3 regions of the Planococcus sp. RAB007_Raresut genome follow, and region 3 is predicted to be linked to each of the others. Evidence: riboswitches for the same ligand, from Rfam matches in the RefSeq annotation. Region 3 holds a riboswitch; each other region holds the start of a gene.
The links. Region 3 has a riboswitch for lysine ahead of dapA (4-hydroxy-tetrahydrodipicolinate synthase). Riboswitches for the same ligand answer to the same signal wherever they lie in the genome.
Positions count from the first base shown of each region.

Region 1: linked by a shared signal. The riboswitch ahead of AC2Q9J_RS14915 (Na+/H+ antiporter NhaC family protein) and the one ahead of dapA (4-hydroxy-tetrahydrodipicolinate synthase) in region 3 are both predicted to bind lysine.
Region 2: linked by a shared signal. The riboswitch ahead of AC2Q9J_RS07370 (aspartate kinase) and the one ahead of dapA (4-hydroxy-tetrahydrodipicolinate synthase) in region 3 are both predicted to bind lysine.

Region 1 covers NZ_JBXYIF010000007.1:35,841-40,272, forward strand. The annotation lists gene AC2Q9J_RS14910 (sodium-dependent transporter) at 1-210, opposite strand, end outside; gene AC2Q9J_RS14915 (Na+/H+ antiporter NhaC family protein) at 405-1,982, opposite strand; lysine riboswitch at 2,092-2,273, opposite strand; gene AC2Q9J_RS14920 (bifunctional metallophosphatase/5'-nucleotidase) at 2,340-3,683, opposite strand; gene AC2Q9J_RS14925 (DUF72 domain-containing protein) at 3,711-4,432, opposite strand, start outside.
Region 2 covers NZ_JBXYIF010000003.1:151,749-156,180, reverse strand. The annotation lists gene AC2Q9J_RS07375 (nuclease-related domain-containing protein) at 1-491, opposite strand, end outside; gene AC2Q9J_RS07370 (aspartate kinase) at 1,076-2,287, opposite strand; lysine riboswitch at 2,434-2,607, opposite strand; gene uvrC (excinuclease ABC subunit UvrC) at 2,650-4,432, opposite strand, start outside.
Region 3 covers NZ_JBXYIF010000002.1:409,885-414,316, forward strand. The annotation lists gene AC2Q9J_RS06010 (alpha/beta fold hydrolase) at 1-483, shown strand, start outside; gene AC2Q9J_RS06015 (STAS domain-containing protein) at 603-1,448, shown strand; gene dapA (4-hydroxy-tetrahydrodipicolinate synthase) at 1,501-2,388, opposite strand; lysine riboswitch at 2,530-2,710, opposite strand; gene AC2Q9J_RS06025 (SAM-dependent methyltransferase) at 2,839-3,459, shown strand; gene ypfJ (KPN_02809 family neutral zinc metallopeptidase) at 3,516-4,373, shown strand.

The DNA of each region.
Region 1 (4,432 bases), on a different contig from region 3:
TGATCCACGGTATTTGTGCCCGATGGTGAATTCTAAGATTAGAATCGGTATCCCTGCGGTTAACAGAGCGAATAAGTACGGTATAAAGAATGCTCCTCCACCATTTTCATAGGCCACATACGGAAAACGCCAAATGTTTCCCAAACCGATTGCCGAGCCGACTGCCGCCATGATAAAACCGGCGCGTGTCCCCCATTGCGAACGTTCCATAATTTCTCCCCCTCTTTACGAACTTCCAATTTCCTTACAGAAAAATGGGAAGTTTGTATATTTTCAGATTATTTTCTAATCTAAAAATAGTATACCGAGCGGGTAGTTCAAAGTAAAGACGATTTCTTATATTTTTTGAAAAAACTATTATTACAATAATAAAAAAGCGGAGAGATATTCTCTCCGCTTTCCTTTTACTGAGCGTTTCTGGCTCTTTCGAGTATTGTTGTTCTTTGTGACCAAACTACGAATAGTATTGCAAGGATAACAACAACAGCAATTATTGACCATAGAAGTGAACCAGTCAAGCCTATGACTAAATACCCTGCAGAGGCGATTGCCGCAGCTGTCAAAGCATATGGGAGCTGGGTAGCAACGTGATCCATGTGATTGCTCCCCGCTCCAGTCGAAGATAAGATCGTCGTATCTGAAATCGGAGAACAATGGTCACCGAAAACAGCACCCGCAAGGACTGCCGACAGCGATGCCAATAACAATTCAGGCGCCGCTTCAATCATGATGGTACCGGCGATCGGCAATAGAATACCGAACGAACCCCAAGATGTTCCGGTCGAGAAGGCCATTACTCCAGCTAACAGGAACAGCATCACAGGAAGAACTGAAACCGGAATATTTCCATCACTCACAACTCCTGCCAGATAAGTACCTGTCTCAAGTGCACCGATCAGGTAAGTCAGAGACCAGGCAAAAATCAGAATCAGTACTGCTCCGATCATCGATTTGATCCCTGCCCAGATCCCTTTTCCAATCCAACCGGCATTCGCAGTTTCATTTTTATTCATTTGCAGCAGGTATAGAACAATGGATGTGATTGTTCCAAGGAGTCCACCAACCAGCAAGGACAAAGGAACATCGGTGTTTTCAAAGATCAGCCAGATATCCATTTGCTGGCCGGCGTTTTGATAGCCCGTCCATAACATTGCGGCGATTGTCCCTGCGACCAATACAAGAATCGGAAGCAATAAGTCAAGAACACGTCCATGGGAATGCGAAGGAAATTCTTCCTTCATTTCTCCAGGGATCGATTTTTCAGGGTCGTAAAGCTGTCCGTTTTCGATTGCGTTGATCTCGTGCTTTTTCATTTCCCCGAAATCGACATCACGGTAGGCAACGAAGAATACGATGGCCAGTGCAGCAATTACATAGAAATTCATCGGCGCCATCCAGAGGAAGGCTTCCAAAGCGGAATATTCCACAAATGTCTGCCCGGCAAGAATCGTAGCGATGATTCCGATGATTGCCGCTCCCCAGCTGGAAACCGGCGAAACCACACAGACAGGTGCTGCAGTTGAATCGATGAAATAAGCGAGTTTCGCGCGGGACACTTTATAGCGGTCAGTTATGGGGCGTGCAACCTGTCCGACTGCCAAAGCGTTGAAATAGTCATCGATAAAAATAACAATACCCAGCGCGACGGTAAGAACTTTTGCCCCGCGGCGGGATTTGACGCGTTTTGAAGCCCAGTCAGCGAAAGCATGGCTTCCTCCGGACAAACTGACGAATGCAGTTATGATGCCCAGCAATAATAAGAAGAGAAGTATAAAGACATTATACGCATTAAAGCCTTCATCCCAGAATATCACCTGAAATGATGTGAGTAATTCCTGCATGGCACCAACCGGCGCGAATGATGTTAAAATGAGCGCTGCAGAAATGATACCTACGCCCAAAGATAATAGTACCCGCCGGGTAAGTAATACCATTACGATTGCGATAATCGGCGGCAGGATCGAGAAGATCGTGTTTTCCATGAATAGTTTCCTCCTATTTTTTGATGGAATAGAATGGAGAAAAAAAGCCGGCTCTATCCAAAGGGACAAGTCGGCTTCCTACAATTCGTCTGTGCGGTAAAACATCAAACAACCCTGTAGCTCTCCATTTATGCAAGCATAAATGACAGTGACATCCCTATTAAGGATGACCCCAGCCTCACTTCCCGGTGACAACGGAAAATGGACTTCGGCAAAATCGCCTTTCAAATATGATCATCGCTGTCACGCTCACATATTTTACTTATCGGTTTTGCAGCCTCTACCCATCGATATACAATTCTTTGTTAGCATATACTAAAATTGTTTTGAAATCAAGGTCAATTTCATCCAGTTTGCTTACCGTACCGTGTTTCGCGAAAAATAATCACTGAATACGTCCCGGATAAATTCAGGCATAAAATAAGTTTTCGGAGAGCGTTTAAACTCCGGAAAGAAATAACCGAAAGTGAACATATCCAATGTGATGAGTTTATATACACGGTCACTGTCAGCCAGCTGGCCATTTATATATAAATGATGATTGTCCATGTCCATTCCTGTGCGGATCATCTTCCCAAAAACAGCTCCCCTGAAACCTAAGCCTTTCAACTCAAGCTGCGGCCATTCGGAATTCATCGACTGAAGATAAATTTCCTTTAATTCTGCGCCTGTCAGCTCAATCATGCACGGATTGATGGGATGTGGAAGCATCCGGTGGAAATCGTAACGCGTAATTTCGCCTAATGGCATATCTTCCATAAACAGGCCTGCGTTGAATAGCGCACAATCCGCTTCCGAAAATTCAATCATGGCCTTGCCGAATAACTGAGCCAATTCCGACTCCTTAAACCACTCGGCTTTAAGAGCTGAATCATTGTAGAATACAGCATCTCTCATCAATTCCTTGCCACTTTCCCGCAGCTTTTGGTCGTAGCTGCCATCCGGATTCTCCAATTTCTCTGTCTCAATCAAATAAGCTTTTTTCTTCTTCAGATCTTCTTCAATGATAACGTGTCCGAGATAAGCTCCGAATTTGCCTGCCGCTCCGAGCAGCACATCGCCGATCATCTTTCCTTCGTGAAAAATGTGATGCGTATGCGCGCCCAATATCAGATCAATTTCGGGACAGCTCTCAGCAAGGATTTCATCTTCTCTGATTCCGAGATGAGACAGACAGACAATAAAGTCTGTATCCGCTTTAATCTCATCCACTGCCTGAATAATCGATTCGCGCGCCGCAGTTATTTTCCACCCCAGCCTTTCATAAAACGGAGTGAATTCTGCAGTCGCTCCCACCAGACCGATGCGCTTGCCCTCAGGTGTCCGAAGTATTTTATGCGGCTTGGCCCAGGGCGGCTGTTCCCCATTTTCACTTAATAAATTGGAAAGGATGACATCAAAATCCGCTTCATTGTACAGTTCATCCAACTCTTCCTTGGACAAAGTAATTCCTTCATTATTGCCTATGGTCACAGCATCATATCCTGCTTGGTTCAGCAATTCCACATTTCCTTTTCCTGCTGTTCCTTCAGTAAATGGATGCGAACGGTCCACATGGTCGCCAATGTCCAATATAAGGCAGAAATCGCCCATTTCGGCGTGCCAGCGCTTCCGTTCAGCCAATAAAGCATGGATACTCGGCCAATTGCCAAAATGGCTGTGCAAATCATTTGTATGATATATATGAATGGTTTCAGCCATTTTACAACACCTCTTTATAACCTAACGTTAAAATTCTCCTTCAAAAAGATCCAGTTGTTTGGGAGCAAGATCTTCGAAGGTCAAATCATTCATTTGCTGAAATTGTTTGGCGTCCCCAGCCGCATGGCCGCCGGAATTATTATTGAATATGATGTAAACATTGTCAGCCTGTTCCGCCAGCTTATTTGCCGCTTTGCTGATTTCCGTTAACTCTTCACGGTTATAATCATATAAATAACGGACTTCCCGCCATTTCTTTGAGTTCCCTACATTTTGCCACCCATGAACGTTGCGGCCGTGAAGCCGGAACAGGACTTTATCTTTTCGGGTCGAGACAGGTACCAGGGGAATCGAACCATCACCCGCCTGGGGTTCATCACAAACCGAATGGATCAAATTGTGTTCCCGCAGAAACTCGAAGGTTTTTTCTCGGAACCCTTCGGCATACCAGGACTGATGACGGAATTCGATCGCCAAATCAAATTCACTCAGCTTGTCCGTAATACGCCTGATTTCATCTACATTTTCTTTTACACAATCAAACCACGGCGGAAATTGCAGCAATACCATCGCGAGTTTTCCGGCTTCCTTCAGTGGCCTGATGGATTTTATATATGCCTCATACATTTCCTCTTCTGTATCAAACGGATTTTCTCCGCGTAAATGTCCGGTCATCGCCTGATATGCTTTAACGATGAACTGAAAAGAATCAGGTGTTTCAGCAATCCATTTCCGGATATTCCTTTCGG
Region 2 (4,432 bases), on a different contig from region 3:
ATATTAGGCCCAACCGGCTTCGCAATAAATTCGCAATGCCTCGGGGTAAAAACGACTACTCCATCAATCGGCGGGTGCATTACTTTTCTTTTTTCCAGCCATAGCTCGAGAAAACCGGTGTGCTTGGCGAGCTGCACCAACGGGTCGTCCAGGACCAATTTTTCACCTTCGTTGTTGAACCGGTAAAATTCACTTGTCGTCCCGTTAAAATGGATTTTTCCGCTGATATTTTTTGAACTGATAACAATGAGGCAACGCGGCGTAATCAGCAGGCCGTCAATCTGCACTTTCCAGTCACCGAGCCGCAAACCCACATCCCACAAGAGTTCATATGGTTCGTGCCAATGAAACTCGACCATTTTTGCATGCAGACGCTTCTCACCTTGCCAACCCGCTTCGTAACGATGAAACTCCTTTTTCAAATACTCCTGCTCGGGATGCCTGTCCGGCAATCGCTCCATCAGCAGCCGCACGCATTCCCATATCTCCAACCGTTCCTCCCCTATCCAAATCGCCGCCTCTCCATCAAGTTATCTGAATTATAACACTACTATATAGAAGAAAGATGTTTCGTTTTGCTACTTCCCGATATAAAATTCAAACCCTGATTTGAAAGCAGTCCGCGTCCGCGGACTGCCCAGTGGGCGGGGCCCGCCCCGCCCGATCTTGGGTAATAATGGGTTTATCACTAGGTTAAGGGTGGAGCAAAAAGTTTGAGGCGTTCACCTTTCGAAGTTCACTTACAATTTCGTGGTTTGCACTTTCTATCTGGGTAATTACTTTTTCATTCCATTAAAAACCCGACAACCGCCGCCTCCCCTTTATAATTATCTGAATTATGAAATTTATACAATCCTGAATACTGTACTAAAAAAATATATTGACCCCTATAGAACCTATTTAGAAAAAATCTTCGCACAGGCGAAGATTTCCTCCAGACATTCAGACATTGGATTTTTCCGCCAAGGCGAAAAATCCGCTCTTGCTCTTAGGCATAATAATGTCGGTTTTATCATTTAAAACACAAAAAACCCGGCAACCGCCGGGCCCACACATCACTTATTCAATTCCAAACTCATCCCAATCCATACGCCTCATGCAGCGTATTCGCAGATTTCTCCATGTCGCCCCCTGGCACAACTACAGAAATCTTGATCTCCGAAGTGCTGACCATTTTGACCGGGATTTCTGACATGCGCAGGATGTCGAACATGCGGGCCGCGACACCCGGATTGGATACCATGCCGGAGCCGACGATTGAGACTTTTGCCAGGCCGACTTCAAAGTCTGTCGATTTGAAGCCGATCGCTTCTTTATTGTCATCGAGCACACGGCGCACTTCTTCCAGGCTGTCCTCTTTTATTGAAAATGAAACGGAGGGCTGGAATTCTTCTGAAATACTTTGGACGATGATGTCGACATCGATATGGTTTTCAGCCAGCGTCATGAAAATGTTTGCGAGTGAACCGTTGAAGGGTTTATTGTATGCAACGGTTACGCGGGCAATGCCGGGCTCGAATGCTACGCCACGGACGATAAGATTTTTTTCCACAGTGACCACCTCTTGTATGATAGTTCCCGGTTCGTCGGAATAGCTCGCCCGGACGGTTAAAGGGACGTTATTGTTTTTGGCGAATTCGACAGCGCGCGGGTGTAAAACGCCGGCACCGAGATTGGCGAGTTCAAGCATTTCATCGTAGGAAATCTGCTCCAGCTTGCGCGCGCCGTTCACAAAACGGGGATCCGACGTATAAACGCCGTCGACATCCGTATAGATATCGCATTTCTCAGCTTGCAAAGCAGCAGCCAGCGCGACAGCAGTTGTGTCGGAACCGCCGCGGCCGAGCGTCGTGATGTTGCCGATGCGGTCGACCCCCTGGAAGCCAGCCACTACAGCGAAAAATCCGTTATCCAGAACCGCTTCGAGCCGCTCCGTATGAATCTGTTCAATGCGCGCATTGCGCGGAACTGACTCGGTTTCGATGCCCGCTTGCCACCCGGTGAATGATACCGCTTCGTGCCCAAGTTGTTTAAAGGCCATTGCAAGCAATGAAATCGTTACCTGTTCGCCTGTCGCAAGCAGCATGTCCATCTCGCGTTTCGGCGGTTCGGCAGAAATTTCTGATGCCAGTCCGAGCAAAGTGTCAGTCGTCTTGCCCATTGCCGACACGACGATCACGACACGCTTCCCTTTCTCTTTCTCGGCAATCACCTTTTTCGCTACGCCAACAATCTTTTCTGGCGTCGCCACTGACGTCCCGCCAAATTTCATAACTACCGTTTCCATATCTAATCCACTCCCACATCAGTATGTGGCCCTCAGCATGAAAAGTGCAGGCGTCCATTGGAGTGGACACCAGTACCAGACATAAAAAAAGGCAGCTTGCCGTCGATCCGGCAAACTACCTCATTTATCATGTACGAAAAACGTCCATGTGAGATAGCCCTCCAGAGTATTACTCTGACAGCCCTGCATCTCTTAAATGCAGAACCAGCATGTTCGGCTGCAGCCTTCACACACTTCGGCGGTCGTCCCTTTCCTCATCCTTCACAGATTCTGCAAATCTCCGGATGGCTACTTTTGACGCCCGCGCCTCTATCACCACTTTTACAAGTGATTCAATTTATGCTTATTACAATAACACGAACTCATTCAGATGACAATGTTTGTTCAGCAAAATGCAGATGAATGGATTCCGCCAATTTTTCTGGCATGCCCGCTTCCATCAACTGAGCTGCGTCCGCTTCTTTGATTCGTTTGACAGATCCAAAATGCTTGAGCAATTGCTGCCGGCGCTTCGGACCAACGCCTTCCAGTCCGTCGAGCGCAGAACTGATTGAGTTCTTGCCGCGCAGCTGGCGGTGGAATGTGATGACGAATCGGTGGACTTCATCCTGTATGCGCTGCATGAGATAAAATGCCTCGCTCGTCCGCTTCAACGGCACGACTTCAACCGGATCACCGTACAATAATTGCGATGTCTGGTGCTTGGCATCTTTCGCCAGGCCAGCAATCGGAATCGACAATCCGAGTTCATCTTCCAGAATTTCGCGGGCTGATGACATCTGCCCTTTACCACCGTCAATGACAATCAAATCAGGCAGCGGCAATCCATCTTTCAGCACGCGTGAATAACGGCGCCGTATGACTTCCCGCATTGCCGCATAATCATCGGGTTTCGATCCCGTGCGCGTCTTGTACTTGCGGTAATCCTTTTTAGAAGGTTTGCCGTCGATGAATGTAATCATCGCCGATACTGCATCCGCCCCTTGGATATGCGAGTTATCGAACGCTTCAATACGAAGCGGCGTCTCGATATTCATCGCCTCGCCAAGTTCCTGGCAAGCACCGATCGTCCGTTCTTCCTGACGTTCAAGCAGCTGGAACTTCTCTTTAATCGAGATTTCAGCATTTTTCTTCGCCAGCAGCACCAAATCTTTTTTCTTGCCACGCTGCGGCACAAGCGTACGAACACCGAGCCAATCCTTGACCAGCTCCGCATCTTCACCCTCCGGCAATAAAATCTCGTTCGGTTTCACATGATTTGATTTCTCATAGAATTGCCCAAGATAGGTCATGAATTCTTCCTGCGGGTCGCGGTAAAGCGGAAACAGGGAGACGTCGCGTTCGATCAGTTTACCTTGGCGCACGAAAAAGACCTGCACACACATCCAGCCTTTGTCGACGGCATAGCCAAAAACATCGCGATTGGTAAAATCGTTCATCGCCATTTTCTGTTTTTCCATGACGTTTTCAATATGGCTGATCTGGTCGCGGTATTCCTTGGCCCGTTCGAACTCCAGGTTTTCAGATGCCTCCGACATTTTTTCGACCAGGTCCTGTTTGACTTCACGGAAACCGCCATTCAGGAACTTCGAAATCTCGTCGATCATTTCCGCATATGTCTGTTTTTCAACCGGTTTGATGCACGGCGCCAAACATTGGCCCATATGATAATAAAGGCAGGCACGGTCCGGCATCTGATGGCATTTCCGCAACGGATACAAACGGTCGAGCAATTTTTTCGTTTCGCTCGCCGAGTAGGCATTCGGATAAGGGCCGAAATACTTCCCTTTATCTTTTTTCACCTGTCTTGTAATGATCAGTTTCGGATGACGCTCACCCGTGATTTTCAAATAAGGATAGGATTTATCGTCTTTCAGCATGATATTGTATTTCGGATCGTATTTTTTGATGAGGTTTAATTCCAGAATCAGCGCTTCCTTGTCCGAAGACGTCACGATGTATTCGAAATCCTCGATTTCATTGACCAGGCGCTGCGTCTTGGCATCGTGGCTGCCTGTAAAATAGGAACGCACACGATTTTTCAGCACCTTCGCTTTGCCCACATAGATGATTGTGTCCTGACGGTCCTTCATGAGGTAGCAGCCAGGCTGGTCGGGCAGTACTGCCAATTTATGTTGAATCAAT
Region 3 (4,432 bases):
GAACGTCCGGAACTGATGAAGAACCTGGTGATGATCGGCCCGTCTCCACACTTCTTGAATGAGCCCGGGTATAACGGGGGATTTGAAAGAGCGGATATTGAAGGCATGCTGCAGATGATCAAAGGCGATTATAATGAGTTCGCTAAGTTCCTGTCTCCAATAGTTATGCAGAATTCTTCCCGTCCGAATCTTGCCGCAGAGTTCGAAAAACTGCTTTGCTCAAACGATCCTGAAGTTATGAGTGATTTTGCGAAAGCCACATTTCTGGCAGACGTCCGTGAAGACCTGGAAAAAGTAAAAGTGCCAACTTTGATTTTGCAGACCCGTAATGATGCAGTAGCACCTGAATCAGTCGGTGAATATGTACATAGCCGGATTGAGAACAGCGAGTACAAATTGATGGATGCTGAAGGCCACAGTCCGCACGTCAGCGATGCGGAAGAAACCATCAGCAAAATTGCAGAATATCTATCCGTTTCCTGAACTTTCAATATTTTACTTTAAAATCTTCTGAAAGTTAATACAGAAAGCAGTACACGGGACTTCACTCTACAGGTATAATGAATTCAAATAACATAGAATGTTAGCTCATGGAGGTACTGATGGATAAACATTATGAAGTTTTGGGACAGCGCGTCATAGATGATAAATACCTGATTGCAGAACTGATTAACGAAGAAGTGATGAAAGATGCGGATAAAAATGATTTTATTCGGGATGAACAATTCATCAAGCAAGTCATCGAAGCCCGCGCCGGATTTGTGGAACTGCTTGGCAATTCTTTGATAAATTCCTGTGATGAGAAGAAGGTTTACGAAGCCATTGACTCCTGGGGATTTTCAACCGGCCGCTATTTCCTTGAAGCGAATATGATGCTGGACGCCGCTCTTGCTGAATCTTCGTTATACCGTAAACATTTGGCGAAATTGATCAGGAGTGAAGGGAAACTTCAAAACATCCCTATGGAGACTCTGTTCGATGCGATGGAATTTTTCCATACACTTTTGGATCACGCTATGTATTCTTACAGCAGCGCCTATATCGATGCATATCAGGAAAGACTCACTGCAGCGCGAAAGGAATTTTTCGAACTTTCCGCCCCAGTTGTGCCAATTGCCGATAAAGTAGCGATTTTGCCGCTGGTCGGCGATCTTGAAATTGACCGTGCTCAGTTCATCCTTGAAAAAACATTGACAGCGGCCAATAAACTCCGGATTTCCACATTGGTTATCGACCTTTCAGGTGTAGTGAAAGTCGATTCAATGGTGGCTGAGCAAATCATCAAGATTGTTCAGGCACTCAATATGGTAGGTGTTAAAGCGATTCTGACAGGCATCCGTTCCGAAATTGCCATCACATTATCTCAACTGGGTGTCGATACACGTTCACTCGTAACGGGCGGCAGCTTGAAGCAGACGCTAGAGAAGCTTGATTTCACAAAACTATAAGAGTCATAAAAAAACGCTGAAGCGCATTACTTCAGCGTTTTTTTATTGTGTTTTATACAGACACCTTAATATTGCCGGCTTCGAGAAGCTGACGTAAGGTGGCAGTTTCTTCTTCGTTCAACGGAATCATCGGCAAACGCACTTTGCCTGTCTCGATACCGAGTAATTGTAATGCGGTTTTAACCGGCACAGGGTTCGGCGCTGCGAAAAGGGCGTTCATGATCGGCAGAAGTCTGCGATGCTGTGCGGCTGCTTCTTTAATGTTGCCGGCCGTAAAGCTTGTTACCATCTCCTGCATTTCATTGCCGATGATATGGGAAGCGACCGAAACAATGCCGTCCGCGCCAATTGCCATCAACGGAAGGGTCAAACCGTCATCACCGCTGTACACAGTGAAGTCATCCGGGGTGCCATCGATGATCAATGACGCAGCGTCAAGGTTGCCGCTCGCTTCTTTGACAGAGACGATGTTGTCGACAGCGGATAAGCGAATGATTGTTTCCGGCGCCATATTGACAGCGCTGCGGCCAGGGATGTTATAAAGCATGATCGGCAGGCGGGTTGCTTCAGCGATAGCTTTAAAATGCTGGAACAAGCCTTCTTGCGCGGGTTTATTGTAATAAGGCGTGACCAGCATGATGCCGTCGACACCCGATTCTTCTGCTTGCTTGGTCAATGTGATTGATGAACGCGTATCGTTCGAACCGGTTCCGGCAATGACGGGAATACGGCCATTCACTTTCTCAGCGGTAAATTTAAACAGCGCCAATTTTTCAGCTGCCGTCAATGTGGGCGATTCACCGGTAGTGCCGGCAACGACGAGTCCGTCGGAACCATTGGCGATCAGGTGCTCGATCAGATTTTCTGTGGCTGGAAAGTCAATATCGCCGTTTGTGTCAAAAGGGGTGACCATTGCCGTGATGATTTTTCCGAAGTTCATAGTATCCCATCCTTTTCAATTTTTTTAAAAGTTTCATTCGCTATTAAAAATAGATCCAGCGGCATTCTGTCTGAGCCAATAAAAAAAGCAGCAGCGAAGGGCCGCTGCTGCTGCACAAACACAATCCATATGTGTTGCTGTGCGTCAGATAGCCCTCCATGCGAAAAATTCCGCATGACAGTCCGACATCTTTTAAATGCAGGACCAGCAACAGGAATCAGGGGCTTCCAGCCGCTTCGGCAAATACCCCTTCCGGCAGAAGTCGGGGGAGCCCGTGCTCCTCGTTCTGCTTACTGATGGTAATTGCGCCTCTATCCTCACTTCGCTGTAAAGGAAGCAAGAACTATTGAATTAGCTCGACTTTATCAAAATACGCTGTTATTTGCAAGTGGAATCGGGTATTGATAGGCAAGAATAGCAATTATGGCAAACGGAAACGGGGAGAACGATATGCAGGAATATGAAGGCGACCAGTATTTGAATATCGCGACCGAAGGCACACAGTGGATATCCGAAGCTACACTCCACCATAACCGCTACGAACCAACCCCCTATATGCATTTGAAGGAATTATTCAATCGCCATCCCTTAAAAAGCGAGGATGGCCTGGTGGATTTCGGCTGCGGCAAAGGGCGGCTGAATTTTTATGCGCATGACCGTTTCGGCTGCCGCGCGACTGGGATTGAACTGAACACCAGTTTTTGCGGAGAAGCCCAGGAGAATCTTAGAAATTACAGCCGCGCCGGCAGGCACCGGCTTGCCGATGACAGCATCAGGTTTCATTGTAAGATGGCGCAGGATTACGATGTGCATCCGGAAGACACGGTGTTTTATTTCTTTAATCCGTTTTCTGTCAAAATATTTATGAAAGTCGTGGATAATATTTTACGTTCTGCGGAAGATTTTCCGCGGCAAATGGATCTCATTCTTTACTATCCTTCCAGCGAATACATGGATTTTCTGGAACGCAATACACTTTTCGAATTGCTGGATGAAATCAACCTGCCAGCAATCAATAAAGATCCTGCGGAGCAATTTTTAGTTTATAGATACAACCCTCAGGTGATTTAACAATTTGATGAAAAGGGTATAAGCAATTGAAATGAGACAGAAACGGGTGTGGTCCTATGAAATGGAAAGGCCGGAGAGGCAGTGCGAATGTAGAAGACAGAAGAGGCAGCGGGGGCGGTAAAGGACTGGCGGTCGGCGGCGGGCTTGGCGGAATAGTGCTGATCCTGATCGTTACGTTTCTCGGAGGAGATCCGGGCGTGCTGCTCGATGGCATGGGCGGAAATGGGTCCGGCGGCAGCAGCTCAGGAGAACCTTACCAGGCGACCGAACAGGAAGAGGAACTGGCTGATTTCGTATCGGTCGTGCTCGCGGATACCGAAGAAGTATGGACGGAAGTCTTTGCTGAAGAAGGCATGCAATACGAGGAGCCGACATTGGTCCTGTTTACTGACAGTGTTCAGTCTGCCTGCGGCACTGCCGGCGCGTCGGTCGGACCGTTTTATTGTCCGGCGGATTACAAGCTCTACATCGATTTGGATTTTTACGGTGAATTGCAGCGTCAGTTCAATGCACCTGGTGATTTTGCGATGGCTTATGTCATCGCCCACGAAGTCGGACACCATGTCCAGAATCTGCTCGGTGTGATGCAGGAAGTGCAGCCGCTGCGCAATCAATTAAGCGAAGAAGAATACAATAAAGTACAGGTCCGCCTTGAACTGCAAGCGGATTATTTATCTGGCGTCTGGGCGCATCATGCCCAGGAGATGGGGTATCTGGAAGAAGGCGATCTTGAAGAAGCGCTGACGGCTGCAGCAGCAGTCGGCGACGACACCATCCAAATGCGATCGCGCGGTTATGTCGTACCGGAAAGTTTCACCCACGGCACGAGTGAACAGCGCCGAGAGTGGTTCTATAAAGGCTTTGAAGCAGGCAACTTGGATGAAGGGGATACCTTCAGCGCGGACGGATTATAAGAAGCTTTTGTGAAACATACGGAAAACGGATGCGCAGGATTGATATTTTCCGCCCAGTA